Regions from separate parts of the Paraburkholderia sp. BCC1876 genome, predicted to be linked through region 3. Evidence: riboswitches for the same ligand, from Rfam matches in the RefSeq annotation. Region 3 holds a riboswitch; each other region holds the start of a gene.
What was found. Region 3 has a riboswitch for cobalamin ahead of cobG (precorrin-3B synthase). Riboswitches for the same ligand answer to the same signal wherever they lie in the genome.

Region 1 (5,370 bases), on a different contig from region 3:
GCTGCCGGCGCGCTTCGGCTTCGAACCGGCCACGCTGTCGCTCGCGCAGTATCACGAACTGGCGCGCGGCAACAAGGCGCAGCCGGCGATGGAAATGACCAAGTGGTTCGACACCAACTATCACTACCTCGTGCCGGAACTCGGTCCCGATACGACGTTCAATGGCGGCGTCGACTGGTTCTTCGACGAAGTCGACGAAGCGCTAGCGCTGGATTTCGCGGTCAAGCCGGTGCTGATCGGGCCGATCACTTACCTGTGGCTCTCGAAGAGTCGCGTGGCGGGCTTCGACCGGTTGTCGTTGCTGCCGGGTCTGGTGATCCGCTATATCCGCATCCTCGACCAGTTGAAGGCGCGCGGGATCGAATGGGTTCAGCTGGACGAACCCGCGCTGTGCCTCGACCTCGAAGCGGACTGGCTCGAAGCGTTCGCCGCCGTCTATAACGTGCTGGGCGACGGCGGCGTCAAGGTACTGTTGGCCACGTACTTCGACACCGCCGCCGACCATGCGCCGCTGGTTGCCGGGCTGCCGGTTCACGGCGTGCATATCGATCTGGTTCGCGCGCCGCAACAACTGGACGCATGGCGTTCGGCGCTGCCGGCGGACAAGGTGCTGTCGGTCGGCGTGATCGACGGGCGCAACGTCTGGCGCGCCGATCTGGGCGAGATCGCGGCTTCGCTGGAAAGCGTTGATGCCGAGCGCGGCGAACGGCTGTGGATCGCGCCGTCGTGCTCGCTGGCGCATGTGCCCGTCACGCTCGCGTCCGAAAAGAAGCTCGACGCCGAACTCCGCTCGTGGCTCGCTTTCGCTACCGAAAAGCTCGACGAGATCGGCACGCTGGCCCTGGCGCTGCGCGATCCGGCGGCGGCCGAACCGGCGCTCGCGGCAGCGGACGCCGCACTCGATTCGCGCCGCAGTTCCGGCGGCGTGTTCAACGTGCTGGTGCAACGGCGCGTCGCCACGATTACCGACGCGATGGCGGACCGCAAGAGTCCGTTCGCCGACCGTAGCCGCGTGCAGCGTCACGCGTTGAAGTTGCCGTTGCTGCCCACCACGACGATCGGCTCGTTCCCGCAGACGCCGGCGATCCGGCAAGCACGCGCGGCGTACCGGCGCGGCGAACTCCGCGCGCTCGACTACCTCGAGCGGATGCGCGCGGAAACGGCGAGCGTCGTACGCAAACAGGAAGAACTCGGGCTCGACGTGCTGGTGCATGGCGAAGTGGAACGCAACGACATGGTCGAGCATTTCGCCGACAAGCTGTGGGGCTACGCGCTCACCGAAAACGGCTGGGTGCAGAACTACGGCTCGCAATGCGTCAAGCCGCCGATCATTTACGGCGACGTGTACCGGCCCGAACCGATGATCGTGGACAACGCCTGTCATGCGCAGTCGTTGACCGACAGGTTGGTGAAAGGCGTGCTGACCGGTCCGGTCACGCTGCTCGAATGGTCGTTCGTGCGCGACGACCAGCCGCGCTCGACCACGGCGCTGCAACTGGCGCTGGTGATTCGCGATGAAGTGGTGGACCTCGAGAAAGCCGGCATCCGCATCATCCAGATCGACGAGCCGGCTTTCCGTGAAGGGCTGCCGCTGCGTCAGGCGGACTGGCCCGCGTATCTCGACTGGGCGACCCGCGCATTCCGCATCGCGGCCGGCGGGGTGTCGGACGCGACGCAGATTCACACCCATATGTGCTATTCGGAGTTCAACGACATTTTGCCGTCGATCGCCGCGCTGGATGCGGACGTGATCACGATCGAGACGTCGCGCTCGTCGATGGAACTGCTCGACGGTTTCGGCGAGTTCGCCTATCCGAACGGAATTGGCCCGGGCGTGTACGACACGCATTCGTCACGCGTGCCGAGCGTTGAAGCGATGCAGCGTCTGCTGGAACGTGCCTGTGAGGTGATTCCCGCCGAGCGCTTGTGGGTCAACCCGGACTGCGGCCTGAAAACCCGTGGCTGGCCCGAGACGGAAGCCGCGTTGACCAATATGGTGCAGGCCGCGAAGGCCTTGCGGCAGAAACTTGTTGCGCCCGAGGTGACGTCCGATATCACGAATAATTGACGGACGGCACTACCAGTCGTTACGCTTGCGCCCTGATGGTTCCCCTGACCGGGATCAAAAGGGAACGCAGTGAGGCGCAGCAATGCGCCGAGTCTGCGGCTGCCCCCGCAACTGTAAGCGACGAGTTCGCGCCACTCATGACCACTGGGACACCGGGAAGGTCGGCGCAGAACGGCGACTCGCGAGCCAGGAGACCTGCCATCGACCGAGGTCTGCGCAGCCGTATCGGGCGGGGTGTCCCGATGCGCCAGCACCGCTCCATGCGGTCGCTCGTTGCAAAGACAGCCTAACCTCAGGACCTGTCATGTCCACCAGCACGTTTCAGAACGCTCCACCCGCGGGGGCGTTGTGCCTTCGCCTTTCCGCATCAGGCATTGGCTCACTATGAAGTTCCGTCATCTCCTCGTTACGTCCGCGCTGACGGTTTCCGCAGTATCCGCATGGCAAACCGCTCACGCCGCGGACGACGCGTCGCTGTCGCCCGACGCCCAACCGCCGGCTCAAACCACGCTGCCAAACATTCTCGTGACGGGCGATACGCAGCATCTGCCGCAATCGTTCGACCAACGCTATGCGTCGACGCAGGTGTTGAGCAAGGCGGATCTCGACCGTCTGTCGCCGGCTGATCCGAGCATCACGCAAGCGCTGGCGACGTTGCCCGGCGTGACCGTGTCGCAAAACGGCGGACCGGGCGCGACGGCGGCCGTCAGCATTCGCGGGTCGAGCGGCAGCCAGGTGGCGGTGTTCATCGACGGCATCCGGGTCGGTTCCGCGACGACGGGCCAGGCCTCGTGGGCCGATCTGCCGACCTCCGCGTTCGACCGCGTCGAAGTGATCTCGGGACCGGCCGCCGCGTCATTCGGCGCGGACGCGGTGGGCGGTGTCGTGCAACTCTTCACGAACCATGCGGCGAATCAGCCTAACCGGACCACGGTCTCGGTGGGCGGCGGTTCGAACAAGACGTTCGACACGCAAATCCGCACCTCGGGCAGCATTCCGTCCACGGGGCCGCTTTCGGCCTTGTCCGGGTTGACGTACTCGCTCGGTCTGCACGACTACAACACCGCAGGGATCGACGCCACCAAACCGTTCGCCTACGGGCACGAGGACGGCCGCAATCCGTACCACGCGCAAGACGTGGACGCGCGGCTCGGCTATGCGCGCGACAACTGGTCGATCTCGACCTTCGCGCTTTATCACAAGTCCACGTTTTCCTACGACAACGCCGGCGGCGACAACCAGCAGCTCGATCATCAACTGACGACAGGTATCGCGCTGCACGTCGATATCACGCCGTACACGCAGTTCGACCAGTCGGTCGGCTACGCGAACGACCGCCAGTTCCTCTACGCGAACGACCCGACCCTCGCCACCGATGAAATCGACTCGACGCGTTTCAGCACGTCGACTTCGCTGACGCACCAGGAGCATGGGCATACGCTGTTCGGTTTGCCGTTGTCCGGCGAGACGAAGCTCGCTTATGACTTCTCGCGCGAGCAGGCCTTCCTGCCGATCGATATTCCGTCGGGCGTGCCGGCTCGCAACGATTCGGCGGTTTCGCTGCATCAGTCGGCCGTGCTCGGGGCGTTCACGCTGTTCCTCGCGGGCCGCCACGAGATCGTGCAAGGGCAGTCGGTCAATACCGGCAATGTCGCGCTCGCTTATGCGATTACGCCGGTTTATACCGCGCGTGTTTCGTATGGCAACGCGTTCCGTCTGCCGACGTTCAACGATCTGTATTACCCGGGTTTCTCGAACCCGAACCTGTCGCCCGAACGCAGTGATACGGTCGAAGCGGCGCTCGATGCTACGACGTCGATCGGTACGTTCACGGCCGCGTTGTACGACACGCGGGTGCATGACCTCATCACGTACGACCCGGTGACGTTTGCGCCGGTAAACGTGGGGCGCGCGCATATTCAGGGCATCGATCTGTCGTACCGTGGCACGCTCGGCCGCTCGACGCCGGTGAGCCTCGCGATCGGTCTGCTGAATCCGCAGGATGTTACCGACCGCACGTGGCTCAATCGTCGGCCGCGTCAGACGGTTAGCCTGAGCGTCGATCACACGTGGGACGAGTTTCATCTGCACGCGCTGAGCACCGGCGTGACGCTGCAGTACGGTGGCTCGACTTACGACGATCCGGCGAATACGACGTATCTGCCGTCGTACGCGACGGTCGGTCTGCGTGCCGCTTACACGGTCAATTCGCATCTGACGTTGTCCGCGTCGCTGTCGAATCTGTTCAATCATCAGTACTCGACCGCGTATGGCTATAACACGTTGGGTCGGACGGCATTCGGCAAGCTGGCGTATACGTTCTGATGTTTTTTGGCGGTGTGCTGAACTGAAGAATCACTGAACCGTACGCCGCAAAAAAACGTCTGCTACGCGCTCGCGTAGCAGACGTTCTAATATGAAACTCAAACAGCGGCTTACCGCCTGAATCAGATCGCCGTCGTCACCGGCGCAACCGCGGCCGGGTCCGTAATGCTCGGCTTGCCGGTTTCGACGTGGCCGGCAATGCGCCGCACCCAGCTCGCGTTCCCCGCCACCGTGAACTGAAAGTCATACCACTGGCTGTTGCACGACAGGTCCCAGTGCGCCTCGGCCGTTTTTCCCGCCGGCACGGTCAGCGTTTGCGGCGGCGTGCCGTATGCGACGTCGGTGGCGGTGACGGTCAGCGGCGTCGTCCCCGCGTTGGCGAGCGTGACGTAGACGTTGCCGTTCGCCACGTCGTAGCAGGTCACCACATCCGGCTTCGCCGCGGCATCCGCGACCGCCGTCCCGCCAAAACGCCGGAAATAGCCGTTCGGACCGTACACGTTCACCATGTAGTTGCCGTTCGCATCCAGCGTCCACGTGTCGGTCAACTGCTTGCCGGCTTCGACGGTATACCGGCGCGGCATCGCGGTCGGGTCGCCCGTATAGACCCAGAAATGCGCGCCCTGCGTGCCGGTGTTGGCGAACGTCAACGCGTAGCCTTGCGCCTGCAACTGGCCGTTCACGTGCAATTCATACGGCAGCGCGCGCGCCGGCCGCGTGCCGGGTTCCTGTGCGCTCACGAGTTGTTGCGCGGTGCTGGCAGGGGCGGCTTGCGCCGTCGGTCGCGCGCACTGCATGTCGGCTTGCGAGACATAGGTCGTCGTGTTCGGCAGGGACGGCACGGTCGAGTCCGACTTCGAGAAGTCGAGCGCGGTGGTCAGGTCGCCGCAGATCGCGCGACGCCATGGCGAGATATTGGTTTCCATCACGTCGAAACGCTTCTCGATGAATTGCAGCACGGACGTGTGATCGAACAC
Region 2 (5,370 bases), on a different contig from region 3:
CGGCCGCGCCGCAACGTCGGGTCCTGCCCGGGCGCACCCCAGCGCGCGTTCAATGCCTCGCGCGCATCGGCGGGCAACGCGTTGAAGTAAGTCAGATAGTCGTCGAGCGCGAGGCTTTGCAAGGCCGGCCGCAAATCCCGCACCACCGGGTCGTTGGTCACGCCTTCGGTGAGCTTCTGCAACAGCGCGCCCCCGTCCACGGGCAAATCGGCGAGACGATAACCCTCGTCGCGCAGCATCGCCAGAATGCCGACCACCGAAGCCGGCGTATCGAGCCCGACGCCATTGCCGATCCGCCCTTCGCTCATCGGATAGTTGGCGAGAATCAGCGCGAGTTTCTTGTCCGCGTTGTCGAGCGTGCCGAGACGGCACCAGCGGCGGCTCAGTTCGGCAAGAAAGCCCACGCGTTCGAGATCCGGCTGATAGCGGACCACGTCGACTTCGGTGTGCGGACAACGATAGGCCAGGCCCTTGAAACTGATCGCCCGCGTGATGATGCGACCGTCCACTTCCGGCAGCGCGATATGCATGGCGATATCGCGCGAATTGAGGCCATGGTTGTCCTTGAGCCAGTCCTCGCGATTGCCGCCGCTCAGGATCACCTGCAGCACCGGCGCGTCGCCGGCGAGTGCGAGCGGCTCGGGATCGTCGATCGCGGACGCGGCGAACGCGGTCGTGTTCAGCACCAGCGCGACCTGATGTTGCGCGCACAACGACTGCACGACGTCGCGGCTCATCGCATCTTTCAGCGACGTGATCGCGATCGGCAGCGGATTGAGCCCTTGCGCTTCGAGCGCGTCGATCAGCGCATCGAACACCGCCGTATTGGCCGCCTGCAGATGCGCCTTGTAGAACAGGATCGCGGCCACCGGCGCGCCGGCGCGCCAGCGCGCCTGCCAATCGGCGACGCTCGGCGTGTCGCGTTCGGGGTGATAGAGCGTGGCGGCGGGCAACGCGCGCGGCGGCGCCGGTTCACGTCCCCAGCCGAACGTGCGGTGCGCGATGCAGCGCAAAAACGCTTCTGCGTTCTGCGCGCCGCCTTCGCGCAGATAGCGCCACAACTGATGGCACAGATCGGCGTCCGCGGTGCTGCGCGCCAGCAGATTCGGATCTTCCTGCAGGTCGCCGGAAAACATCGCGAGCGTCTGCTGCTTACGCTCGGCGAGCGCAACCACCTGCTCGATGCCGTACGGCCAATATGCCTCGCCGCCGAGATGATCGACCACCACCACGCGTGCATGCTGCAACACGTCTTCAACATAGAAGTCGACCGAAGCCGGCTGCCGCAGATACGTGACATTCGCGAGTCGCAGACTCGGAAAGCCTTCACCCAGACGCGGAAACACGCTCGCCAGCAGCGACAGCGTGGTGTCGGCGGAGCTGAGCACGACGATCTCGGCAGGCTGCTGATCGATACGGATCACGCCTTGCGTATCGTCGACAAAGCCGCCCGGCGTCGTGCGCAGCAGATGCATGAGCGCTTACGCCTGGTGCGCTTCGTGGCTGGACGCGACGCCCAGCGCAACATCGAACGCGCGTTGCAGCGCGGCCTGGTCGAGGTCTTCGCCGATCAGCACGAAGCGGCTGCGGCCGCCTTCGCCGGCCTGCCAGCGTCGATCGAAATAGCTGTCGAAGCGACGGCCCACGCCCTGAATCACCAGCCGCATCGGCGCGCCCGGCAGCGCCGCGAAACCCTTCACGCGGTAAATCGTGTTGGTTTCGACGAGCGACTGCAACGCGGCGATCACCGCTTCGCGCGACGGCGCGTCCGCCTGCACGACCACCGAATCGAATTCGTCGTGATGGTGATCGGCGTCCTCGGCGGACCCATGGTTGTCGTGGCGCAAATGAATCGTTTCTTCCGACGCCGCTTCGAGCCCGAGCAACGTATGCAGATCGAGCTGACCCATGTGCGCGCGCACTATCTTCACTTGCAGCGGAATCTCTTCGCGGATCACGGCCTCGACCGCGCCTTGCTGCGCGTCGTCGAGCAGATCGGTCTTGTTCAGGATCACCAGATCGGCCGCGGACAACTGGTCTTCGAACAGTTCGTGCAGCGGCGATTCGTGATCGAGATTCGGATCGGCCTGGCGCTGCGCGTCCACGGCAACCGGATTGTCGGCGAACTGGCCGCTCGCAGCAGCCGGGCCGTCCACCACCGTGACCACCGCGTCGACGGTGAAGCTGTTCTTGATCTGCGGCCAGTTGAACGCCTGCACGAGCGGCTTGGGCAACGCGAGGCCGGAGGTTTCGATCAGCACGTGATCGATCTGGCCGCGCCGTTCCACGAGCTTTTCCATCACCGGAAAGAACTCTTCCTGCACGGTGCAGCACAGGCAGCCGTTCGCCAGTTCATACAGTTGGCCTTCCGTTTCGACGCCGTTTTCGTCGCAACCGATGCCGCAACCCTTGAGGATTTCGCCGTCGATACCGAGCTCGCCGAACTCGTTGACGATCACCGCGATGCGCTTGCCGCCCGCATGCTGAAGAATGTGCCGCAGCAGCGTGGTCTTGCCGCTGCCGAGAAAGCCCGTGACGATGGTGACGGGAATCTTGCGCATTTGAGTTTGCATCGTGAGGTCCATCCGTAGGAGTTGCACGGGTACGCCGGCGCGTTTCGTTCTGTGCGGAGGTCATGAGCGCGCGCCGCATCCCCGCGGTGTTCGCTCTGCATGTTCTGGCCGGTATCCGGGCTGGCGAAAGCGCCGCTTCCCCTTCCCGGGCGAGGAGGTTCTCGCCCAGTGGTGACATGCCGACGCGGCCTTGCGCGTGGACATTGAAGCCGGCTCCGCGGCGCCGGAGACTGAACCGGACGCCACATTTCGCTTACCGTTGCGGGGGCAGCACAGGTTGACCCGTTCCATTGCAGGCGGGCACCCTGTTTCCCGTTTAACTGCATGCGCGAGAGCGCGCACACGAGCACCAAAAGTGCGTGCGAGTGTAGGCCCGCGGCCCGCCGACGTCAAGGCGACACCGGCCGCGAAGGCTTATCGGGCGGGGCACCGTGTGCTATCGTATGCGCGCGTTTGGTGCCCGCCTATGCGCCCGCTCATGCGTTCGCATGGGCCGTAAAACGGGAATTCGTTGTATTGCATGACCTCGATGCCAGCCCTCAAACGCTCCTGCTTGTTTCATCCTTCCAATCCGCTGACGACGTGGCGCGCGCCATGCACGCCGCGATGAACCGCGCGTGGCTAAGTGTCGGCATCGGCTGCCGCTTGCATAGTTCGGCCGAACAGATCGAAGCAGCCGTGCGCGCCGCGCTCGGCACGTATCGGATCGATCAGATCCGGGTAGTCGCATCGATCGACAGTAAATCCCGTGAAGCCGGTTTGCTTGATTTCTGCACACGCCATGCGTTGCCGCTGGCTTTCTTCAGCCGTGAGCAGATCGCGGCGGTGCCGGTAGAAACCTACTCGGCAGCGGCAAAAAACCATCTCGGCGTGGACGGCGTGTGTGAGCCATGCGCGCTGCTGGCTGCGGCGGGCGAACCGACCGCGTCGCGAGCCCGCCTTACCGTACGTAAAACGATTCATGCCGGTGTCACCGTGGCGATCGCCACCTCCACCGACCACGCCATCCAACCCCAGGACCTGCCATGAAAACCGATCCCGAATCCCATCAACGGATGACCGAGCGCCGGCGCGAAGGCCACAAAAAGAAACAGGCTCAGGCTACTGTCGAAAAAGGTCTGCTGATCGTCAACACCGGCACCGGCAAAGGCAAAACCACGGCCGCGTTCGGCATGGCCGTGCGCGTGCTGGGCCACGGCATGCGGCTGGGCGTCGTGCAGTTCATCAAGGGTGCGTTGCATACGTCGGAGCGCGACTTCCTCGGCGCGATCGCCCACTGCGATTTCGTCACGATGGGCGACGGCTATACGTGGAACACGCAGAATCGCGACGCCGACATCGCCACCGCGCGCAAAGGCTGGGACGAAGCGCGCCGGATGATCGAAAGCGGCGATTACCAGATGGTGATCCTCGACGAACTGAACACCGTCCTCAAATACGAATACCTGCCGCTCGACGAAGTCCTCGCCGTGTTGAACGCCCGCGCCGGGCTGCTGCATGTGGTCGTGACCGGCCGTCACGCGCCGGACGCGCTGATCGAAGCCGCCGACCTCGTCACCGAAATGCGCATCGTCAAGCATCCGTACCGCGAGCAAGGCGTGAAAGCGCAGCGCGGCGTGGAGTTTTAAGCCGTGTCCGCGTGCCCGGCGCTCTTCATCAGCGCGCCCGCCTCGGGTCAAGGCAAAACCACGATCACCGCGGGCCTCGCGCGCTATCACCGGCGCCAGGGACGGCGCGTGCGCGTGTTCAAGACCGGCCCGGACTTTCTCGATCCGATGATTCTGGCGCGCGCGAGCGGCGCGCCGGTGCTGTCGCTCGATCTGTGGATGGTCGGCGAACCCGCGTGCCGCGCGTTGCTCGCGCAGGCGGCGGCCGAAGCAGACCTGATCCTGATTGAAGGCGTGATGGGCCTGTTCGACGGCACGCCGAGCAGCGCCGATCTCGCCACCGCGTTCGGCGTGCCGGTGCTCGCGGTGATTTCGGCGAAGGCGATGGCGCAGACCTTCGGCGCGGTCGCCTTCGGTCTCGCGCAATTCCGGCCAGAGGTGCCGTTTTACGGCGTGCTCGCGAATCGCGTCGGCTCCGCGCGGCACGCGCAGATGCTTGAAGAGGCGTTGCCGGCCGGGCTGCGCTGGTGCGGCCACATTGCCGCCAGCGACGAAATCCAGTTGCCGGATCGCCACCTCGGTCTGCACCAGGCGGCTGAGATCGACGATCTGGACGCGCGCCTTGATCGCGCCGCTGACACGCTCGCCGAAACCGCGTTGGCCGCGCTGCCGCCGCCGGTCGAGTTCGGCCCGCCTATAACGGCCGAGCTGCCGCAACTGCTGGAAGGTAAAACGATTGCGATCGCGCGCGACGCCGCGTTCTCGTTCATCTACCCGGCCAACCTCACGCTGCTGGAAGGCCTCGGCGCGCGGCTCGCCTACTTCTCGCCGCTCGCCGACGAAGCCCTCCCGCCAGACGCCGATTCTCTCTATCTGCCAGGCGGCTATCCGGAACTGCACGCGGCGACGCTCGCCAGCAACACGCGCAGCGCGGCAAGTATTCGCGCACACGCGGCGGCCGGCAAACCGGTCGTCGCCGAATGCGGCGGCATGCTGTACCTGCTCGACCAGCTCACCGACACGCACGGCGCGAGCACGCCGATGCTCGGCCTGCTGCCCGGTCACGCGACGATGCAAACACGCTTCACCGCGCTCGGCATGCAACAGCTCGACGGCCCGCACGGCGCGCTGACCGGCCACACGTTTCACTACTCGAAGCTGAGCACACCGCTCACGCCGTTGCACCACGC
Region 3 (5,370 bases):
CGAACACGGTGTTCTATCCGAATGCAGATGCAGCCGCGCGTAAGTTCGTGAACGCGGACATTCTCAACGACCCGACCGTGTATCCGCCTGAGCCGGTGTTGAAGACGCTGTTTCTGCTGAAGCCGTTGCCCGCGCCGATCAAACGGCTGGAAGGCAGGTTGTGGGCGCAGTTGAAGTCGGGGTCGTAGAGGTTCACGTTTGACTCGTGCCGCCTGATAGACGACGCGGTACGTTCAATCCTTCGCGTACAACGTCGAGTCCGCGAAACCTTCGGCGGCCAGCACCTGGCCGACCAGGATCAACGCGGTCCGCTCGATCGATGTCGACTGCACCTTGTCGACAATATCGTCGAGCGTGCCGGTGATCTTCTCCTCGTCGGGCCAGCTCGCGCGATAGACCACCGCGATCGGACACGCGCCGCCGTAGTGCGGCCGCAGTTCATCGACGATTCGTGCGAGATGCCGCACGCCCAGGTGGATCGCCATCGTCGCGCGGTGCCGCGCGAGGTCGGCGAGCTGTTCGCCTTCGGGCATGCGGGTTTTGCTCGCGTAGCGCGTGAGAATCAGCGTCTGCGAAACGTCGGGCAGCGTGAGTTCGCAACCGAGCGTCGCGGCACAGGCGGCGGCCGCCGTCACGCCCGGCACGATTTCGTACGGAATGTTCAGCTCGCGCAAACGACGGATCTGTTCGCCGATCGCGCCGTATAACGACGGGTCGCCGGAGTGCACGCGCGCGACATGCTGGCCGTTGTCATGCGCGGTTTTGAGCAACGCGACGATCTGGTCGAGATCGAGGTCGGCGGTGTTGACGACGAGTTCGGCGGTGTGACCTTCAAGCACCGCGTCGGGTACCAGCGATCCGGCGTACAGGATCACCGGGCAACTGCGGACGAGGCGCTGGCCTTTTACTGTGATCAGTTCCGGGTCACCTGGACCCGCGCCGATAAAAAACACCGTCATTGACTGCTCCGTGGTTTGTTGGGGTGGCGTGGGTGGCATGCGCTGCGTGAGTGGCCGCTTCCGTTTTCGCGGCACAAGCTCACGTGGTGGCGGAGGCCGTGACTAGCACTACGATTCAAGCCGCCGTTAAGACCGAGGTTCACGCGAGCACTCGCAGTGCGTCGAGCAGACCGTCAACGCTGTCGAACTCACGATCCACCGCCGGCAGGTCGGGCCGGCGCAACATCACCACCGGCAAGCGACGTTCGCGCGCTACCTCGAGTTTCGCTTCCGTCGCGCCGCCGCCGCTGTTTTTGCTGACCAAGACATCGAAGGTTTGCAGCGCGAACAACGCGCGTTCGCCTTCGAGCGTGAACGGGCCGCGCGTCGCGATGATCCTTGCGCGCGTGGCGTCCTGGTGCGGATCGAGACAGCGGACAGTCCAGAACTGATGCGCGGGAATTTCGTCGAGATGCGCGAGCGGTTCGCGGCCGAGCGTGAACAGCGGCTTTCTGAATGGCGCGAGCGCCGCCGTGAGTTCGTTCCAGTCGCCGACCATCCGCCAATCGTCGCCGGCTTGCGGCTGCCAGGCCGGACGGCGCAGCGCCCAACACGGCACCTGCGCCGCATGACTGGCGCGCGCGGCGTTCGCGCTGATTTGCGCGGCGTACGGATGGGTCGCGTCGATCACGAGGCCGATGCGTTCGTCCGCGAGGTATTGCGCCATGCCGTCGCTACCGCCGAAACCGCCGACACGCACCGAGCACGCCAGATCGTCGGGCACCTTGCCGAGACCCGCGAGACTGTACACGTGCGTGGAATCGAGTTGATGCGCGATTCGTAACGCGTCGCCAGTGCCGCCTAGCAGCAGGATTCGCGTCATTGCGGGGTGCCGCTGTTTGCGGCGCTGACGGTGTTCGCGGTGCTGACCGTGTTTGCCTTGTTTGCGCCGCTCGCATCGCTTCCGACGCTTGCCGCGTCCACCCCACGCCCCGGCTTCATCACCTCCAGCAACGTAATCGGCAACGCCTGCCGCCACGTATCGAAACCGCCGAGCGGTTGCGCATCCGCCAACGCAATCCGCGTCAACGTGCCGCCAAACCGCTCGCGCCACGCAACCAACGCCGCCTCGCCCTGCAACGTCACCGCGTTGGCAACCAGCCGGCCGCCTTCGCGCAAGCTCGCCCAGCACGCTTCGAGCACGCCCGGCACGGTCACGCCACCGCCGATGAACACAGCATCCGGCGCCGGCAAGCCCTGCAGCGCATCCGGCGCGCGACCGGCCACCAGTTGCAGACCCGGCACGCCCAACGCATCGCGATTGTGTTCGATAAAGCGCTGCCGTTCCGCGTGACCTTCAATCGCGATCGCGCGGCACGCTGGATGCGCGCGCATCCATTCAATGCCGATCGAACCGCTGCCCGCGCCCACGTCCCACAGCAACTCGCCGGGCGTCGGCGCGAGACGCGCGAGCGTGATGGCCCGCACGTCGCGCTTGGTCAACTGACCGTCGTGACGAAACGCATCGTCGGGCAAGCCGCAAGTGAGCGGCAGACGCGGCGCGCCCTGGGTCGCCCGGCATTCGAGCGCGATCAGATTCAACGCGGCCACCTCGCTCGCGGACCACTGATCCGCGCGACCGTCGATCCGGCGTTCCAACTCCCCGCCCAGATGCTCCAGCACGATCATGCGCGTCGCGCCGAAGCCGCGCGCGTTCAGCAACGCCGCGAGCGCCGCGGGCGTGCGGCCATCCGCGCTCAGCACGAAAACGCGCGCGCCGTGATGCAAATGCGCGTTCAATGCCGGCAGTGGACGGCCCACCAGCGACACCGTCGCGACGTCCTGCAACGGCCAGCCGAGACGCGCGGCCGCCAGCGACAACGACGACGGCGCAGGCAACACCCGCAACTCATCCGCCGGCAATTGACGCGCGAGCGTCGCGCCGACGCCGAACAGCATCGGGTCACCACTCGCCAGCACGCACACCGCACCGCCACGCTCGGCGAGCAACGGCGCGAGATCGAACGGACGCGGCCACGCGGCCCGCCGCGCCGTGAGACGCGCGGGCAGCATCGCCAGATGCCGCTCGCCGCCATACACCACCGACGCCGCCAGCAACGCACGTCGCGCGGACCGCCCCAAACCGGCGAAGCCGTCGTCGCCAATGCCCACCACGGTCAGCCATGCCGGCATCCGACCATCCTTATTCTGTATCTTCAAATAATGCGCTGAGCCACGCCGATCAAGGCGTCCAGCCTCGTTATGCTGTTCGAAAAAAGGCATAATACAGCCGCCGGCGCCCTTCGGGGCCTAAGAGGGAACACAGTGTCACTGTGGCTGCCCCCGCAACTGTATGCAGCGAGTCCGCCCGCGCTGCGCGCCACTGGTTCGACCGGGAAGGCCGCGACGGACTTTGACCTGCCAGCCAGGAGACCTGCCGGCGAGACTGTTCGTGCCAACCAACATCGGGCGGGGTGTACCGATGCCGCAGCAACGCCCGCTCCCAGGCTTGCTCGGGCCACCGCGCGACGCTACCCGGTGTCCGTTTTGAAGCAAGCTTCGTCCTCCCCTGTTATGCAACATGCGGCGCTCGCGCTGCGGCCGTCGGCCTGTCCGGGGCTGCTGCGGATCGTCGTCGCGCGCGACGGGGGGCTGTGCCGGATCAAGCTGCCCGGCGGCGCGTTGAGCGCGGCCCAGGCGCGCGCGATTGCCGATGCGAGCGTGCTGCACGCCGCCGGCGCGATTGAGGTGACCAATCGGGCGAATCTGCAGGTGCGGGGCGTGCGCAGCGGGCAGGAGGCGGCGTTGATCGAGGCGTTGATGGAGGCGGGGCTTGGGCCGAGCGACGCGTTGGTCGAGGACGGGCTTAGGCCGAGCAGCGCATTGCTTGAGGGCGTGCTTGGACCGGCCGACGCGTTGATTGAGGCGGCGCCTAGGCCGACGGAGACGGTGGCAGCCGCGGAAGCCGGCCACGTAAATCCAACCGCCGCCTACCCAGCGACCGCCCTCGCAGCCGACGATGTCCGCAACGTGATGATCAGCCCCGCCGCGGGACGCGATCCGTTTGCGTTGTTCGATACAGGTCCCCTTTGCGCCGAATTGCTGGCGTTGCTGCAAAGCGAGCCGCGTTTCGCGGCGCTGTCGCCAAAATTCGCGCTGTTGCTGGATGGCGGCGAAAAGCTTGCGCGTATCGATCATCCGCATGACGTGTGGCTGGCGGCGACGCGAGATGTCGATCACGTGCGGTTTGTCTTCGGGCTAGCGGGTTGGCCGCCTGAAACCGGATCGCAACACGCCGGCCACACCGGCGCTTTAGCTGCCGTGCTCCCGTCACAAGTCTGCGCGCTGATCCGCGCGTTGCTGCACACGTTTCTCGACCTCGCCGCAGCCGATGCCACGCGTATGCGTCACCTGCTCGCGACCCATTCCGCCGATGCGCTCCTGCACCACGCGCAACGCTACGTCGATTTCCCGCTGTCACGCGATGCGTCGCTAGCCCGGTGGCAACGCCGCACACCCGCCGACGCGACGCTCCGGCTCGGCGCACACGAGCAAAGCCAGCCGGACACCTGGCACGCAGGCGGCCAGCCGCCGCTCGGACGTCTCGACGCGGCCACTCTGCACGGCCTCGCCACACTCGCCCAACAGCACGGCAACGGCACACTGCGGATGACGCCCTGGCAAAGCGTCCTGCTGCCCGACATCGCATCACACGCCGTGCCGGCCGTACTAGCCAGCCTGGCTGAACTCGGCCTCGCCACCGACCCCGCGCAGGCCATTACGCGTCTGATCGCCTGCGCCGGTTCGACCGGCTGCGCCAAAAGCCTCGCCGACACCAAAACCGACGCGCTGCAACTCGCGCCGCGCCTGCCCGCCGATGTCGACGTGCATCTGAGCGGTTGTCCGCGTTCGTGCGCCGCCGCGCATTGCGCGCCGTATACGCTGCTGGCGATCGCGCCCGGCGCCTACGACCTGTATCGACGCGACGGCCAGCCCGGTTTCGGCGCCTGCGTCGCGCGTCGACTAACGATCGACCAGGCCGCCGACACGCTCGCACGCCTGGCCTCTATCGACGCCCCAATCAACGCCGCTATCGAAGCCTCAATAGACACCCCTATCGACGCCCCTATTCACGACGCCGATAAGCGACACCCACGAGCAAAACCCATGAGTAACCCCGATGCTTGATTACATCCGCGACGGTCAGGAGATCTATCGCCAATCTTTCGCGACGATCCGCGCGGAGGCCGATTTGTCGCGCATTCCCGCCGACCTCGACAAGCTCGCGGTCCGCGTGATCCACGCGTGCGGCATGGTCGACGTGGTCGACGCGCTGCGGTTTTCCGAAGGCGCCGGCACGGCCGGCCGCGCGGCGCTCGCGCAAGGCGCGCCGATTCTGTGCGATGCGGGCATGGTCGCGCAAGGCATCACG

Region 1: another riboswitch for cobalamin. It lies ahead of HWY05_RS19625 (TonB-dependent receptor); the one in region 3 lies ahead of cobG (precorrin-3B synthase).
Region 2: another riboswitch for cobalamin. It lies ahead of cobW (cobalamin biosynthesis protein CobW); the one in region 3 lies ahead of cobG (precorrin-3B synthase).

The regions. Positions count from the first base shown of each region.
Region 1 covers NZ_CADFGI010000005.1:149,960-155,329, reverse strand. The annotation lists gene metE (5-methyltetrahydropteroyltriglutamate--homocysteine S-methyltransferase) at 1-2,068, shown strand, start outside; cobalamin riboswitch at 2,088-2,286, shown strand; gene HWY05_RS19625 (TonB-dependent receptor) at 2,453-4,393, shown strand; gene HWY05_RS19620 (phospholipase C, phosphocholine-specific) at 4,516-5,370, opposite strand, start outside.
Region 2 covers NZ_CADFGI010000011.1:246,688-252,057, reverse strand. The annotation lists gene cobN (cobaltochelatase subunit CobN) at 1-1,475, opposite strand, end outside; gene cobW (cobalamin biosynthesis protein CobW) at 1,482-2,573, opposite strand; cobalamin riboswitch at 2,662-2,942, opposite strand; gene HWY05_RS31465 (cobalamin biosynthesis protein) at 3,180-3,602, shown strand; gene cobO (cob(I)yrinic acid a,c-diamide adenosyltransferase) at 3,599-4,201, shown strand; gene HWY05_RS31455 (cobyrinate a,c-diamide synthase) at 4,205-5,370, shown strand, end outside.
Region 3 covers NZ_CADFGI010000001.1:360,163-365,532, forward strand. The annotation lists gene HWY05_RS01440 (polyamine ABC transporter substrate-binding protein) at 1-188, shown strand, start outside; gene cobM (precorrin-4 C(11)-methyltransferase) at 234-959, opposite strand; gene HWY05_RS01450 (cobalt-precorrin-6A reductase) at 1,099-1,821, opposite strand; gene cbiE (precorrin-6y C5,15-methyltransferase (decarboxylating) subunit CbiE) at 1,818-3,131, opposite strand; cobalamin riboswitch at 3,216-3,395, shown strand; gene cobG (precorrin-3B synthase) at 3,513-5,126, shown strand; gene HWY05_RS01465 (precorrin-8X methylmutase) at 5,119-5,370, shown strand, end outside.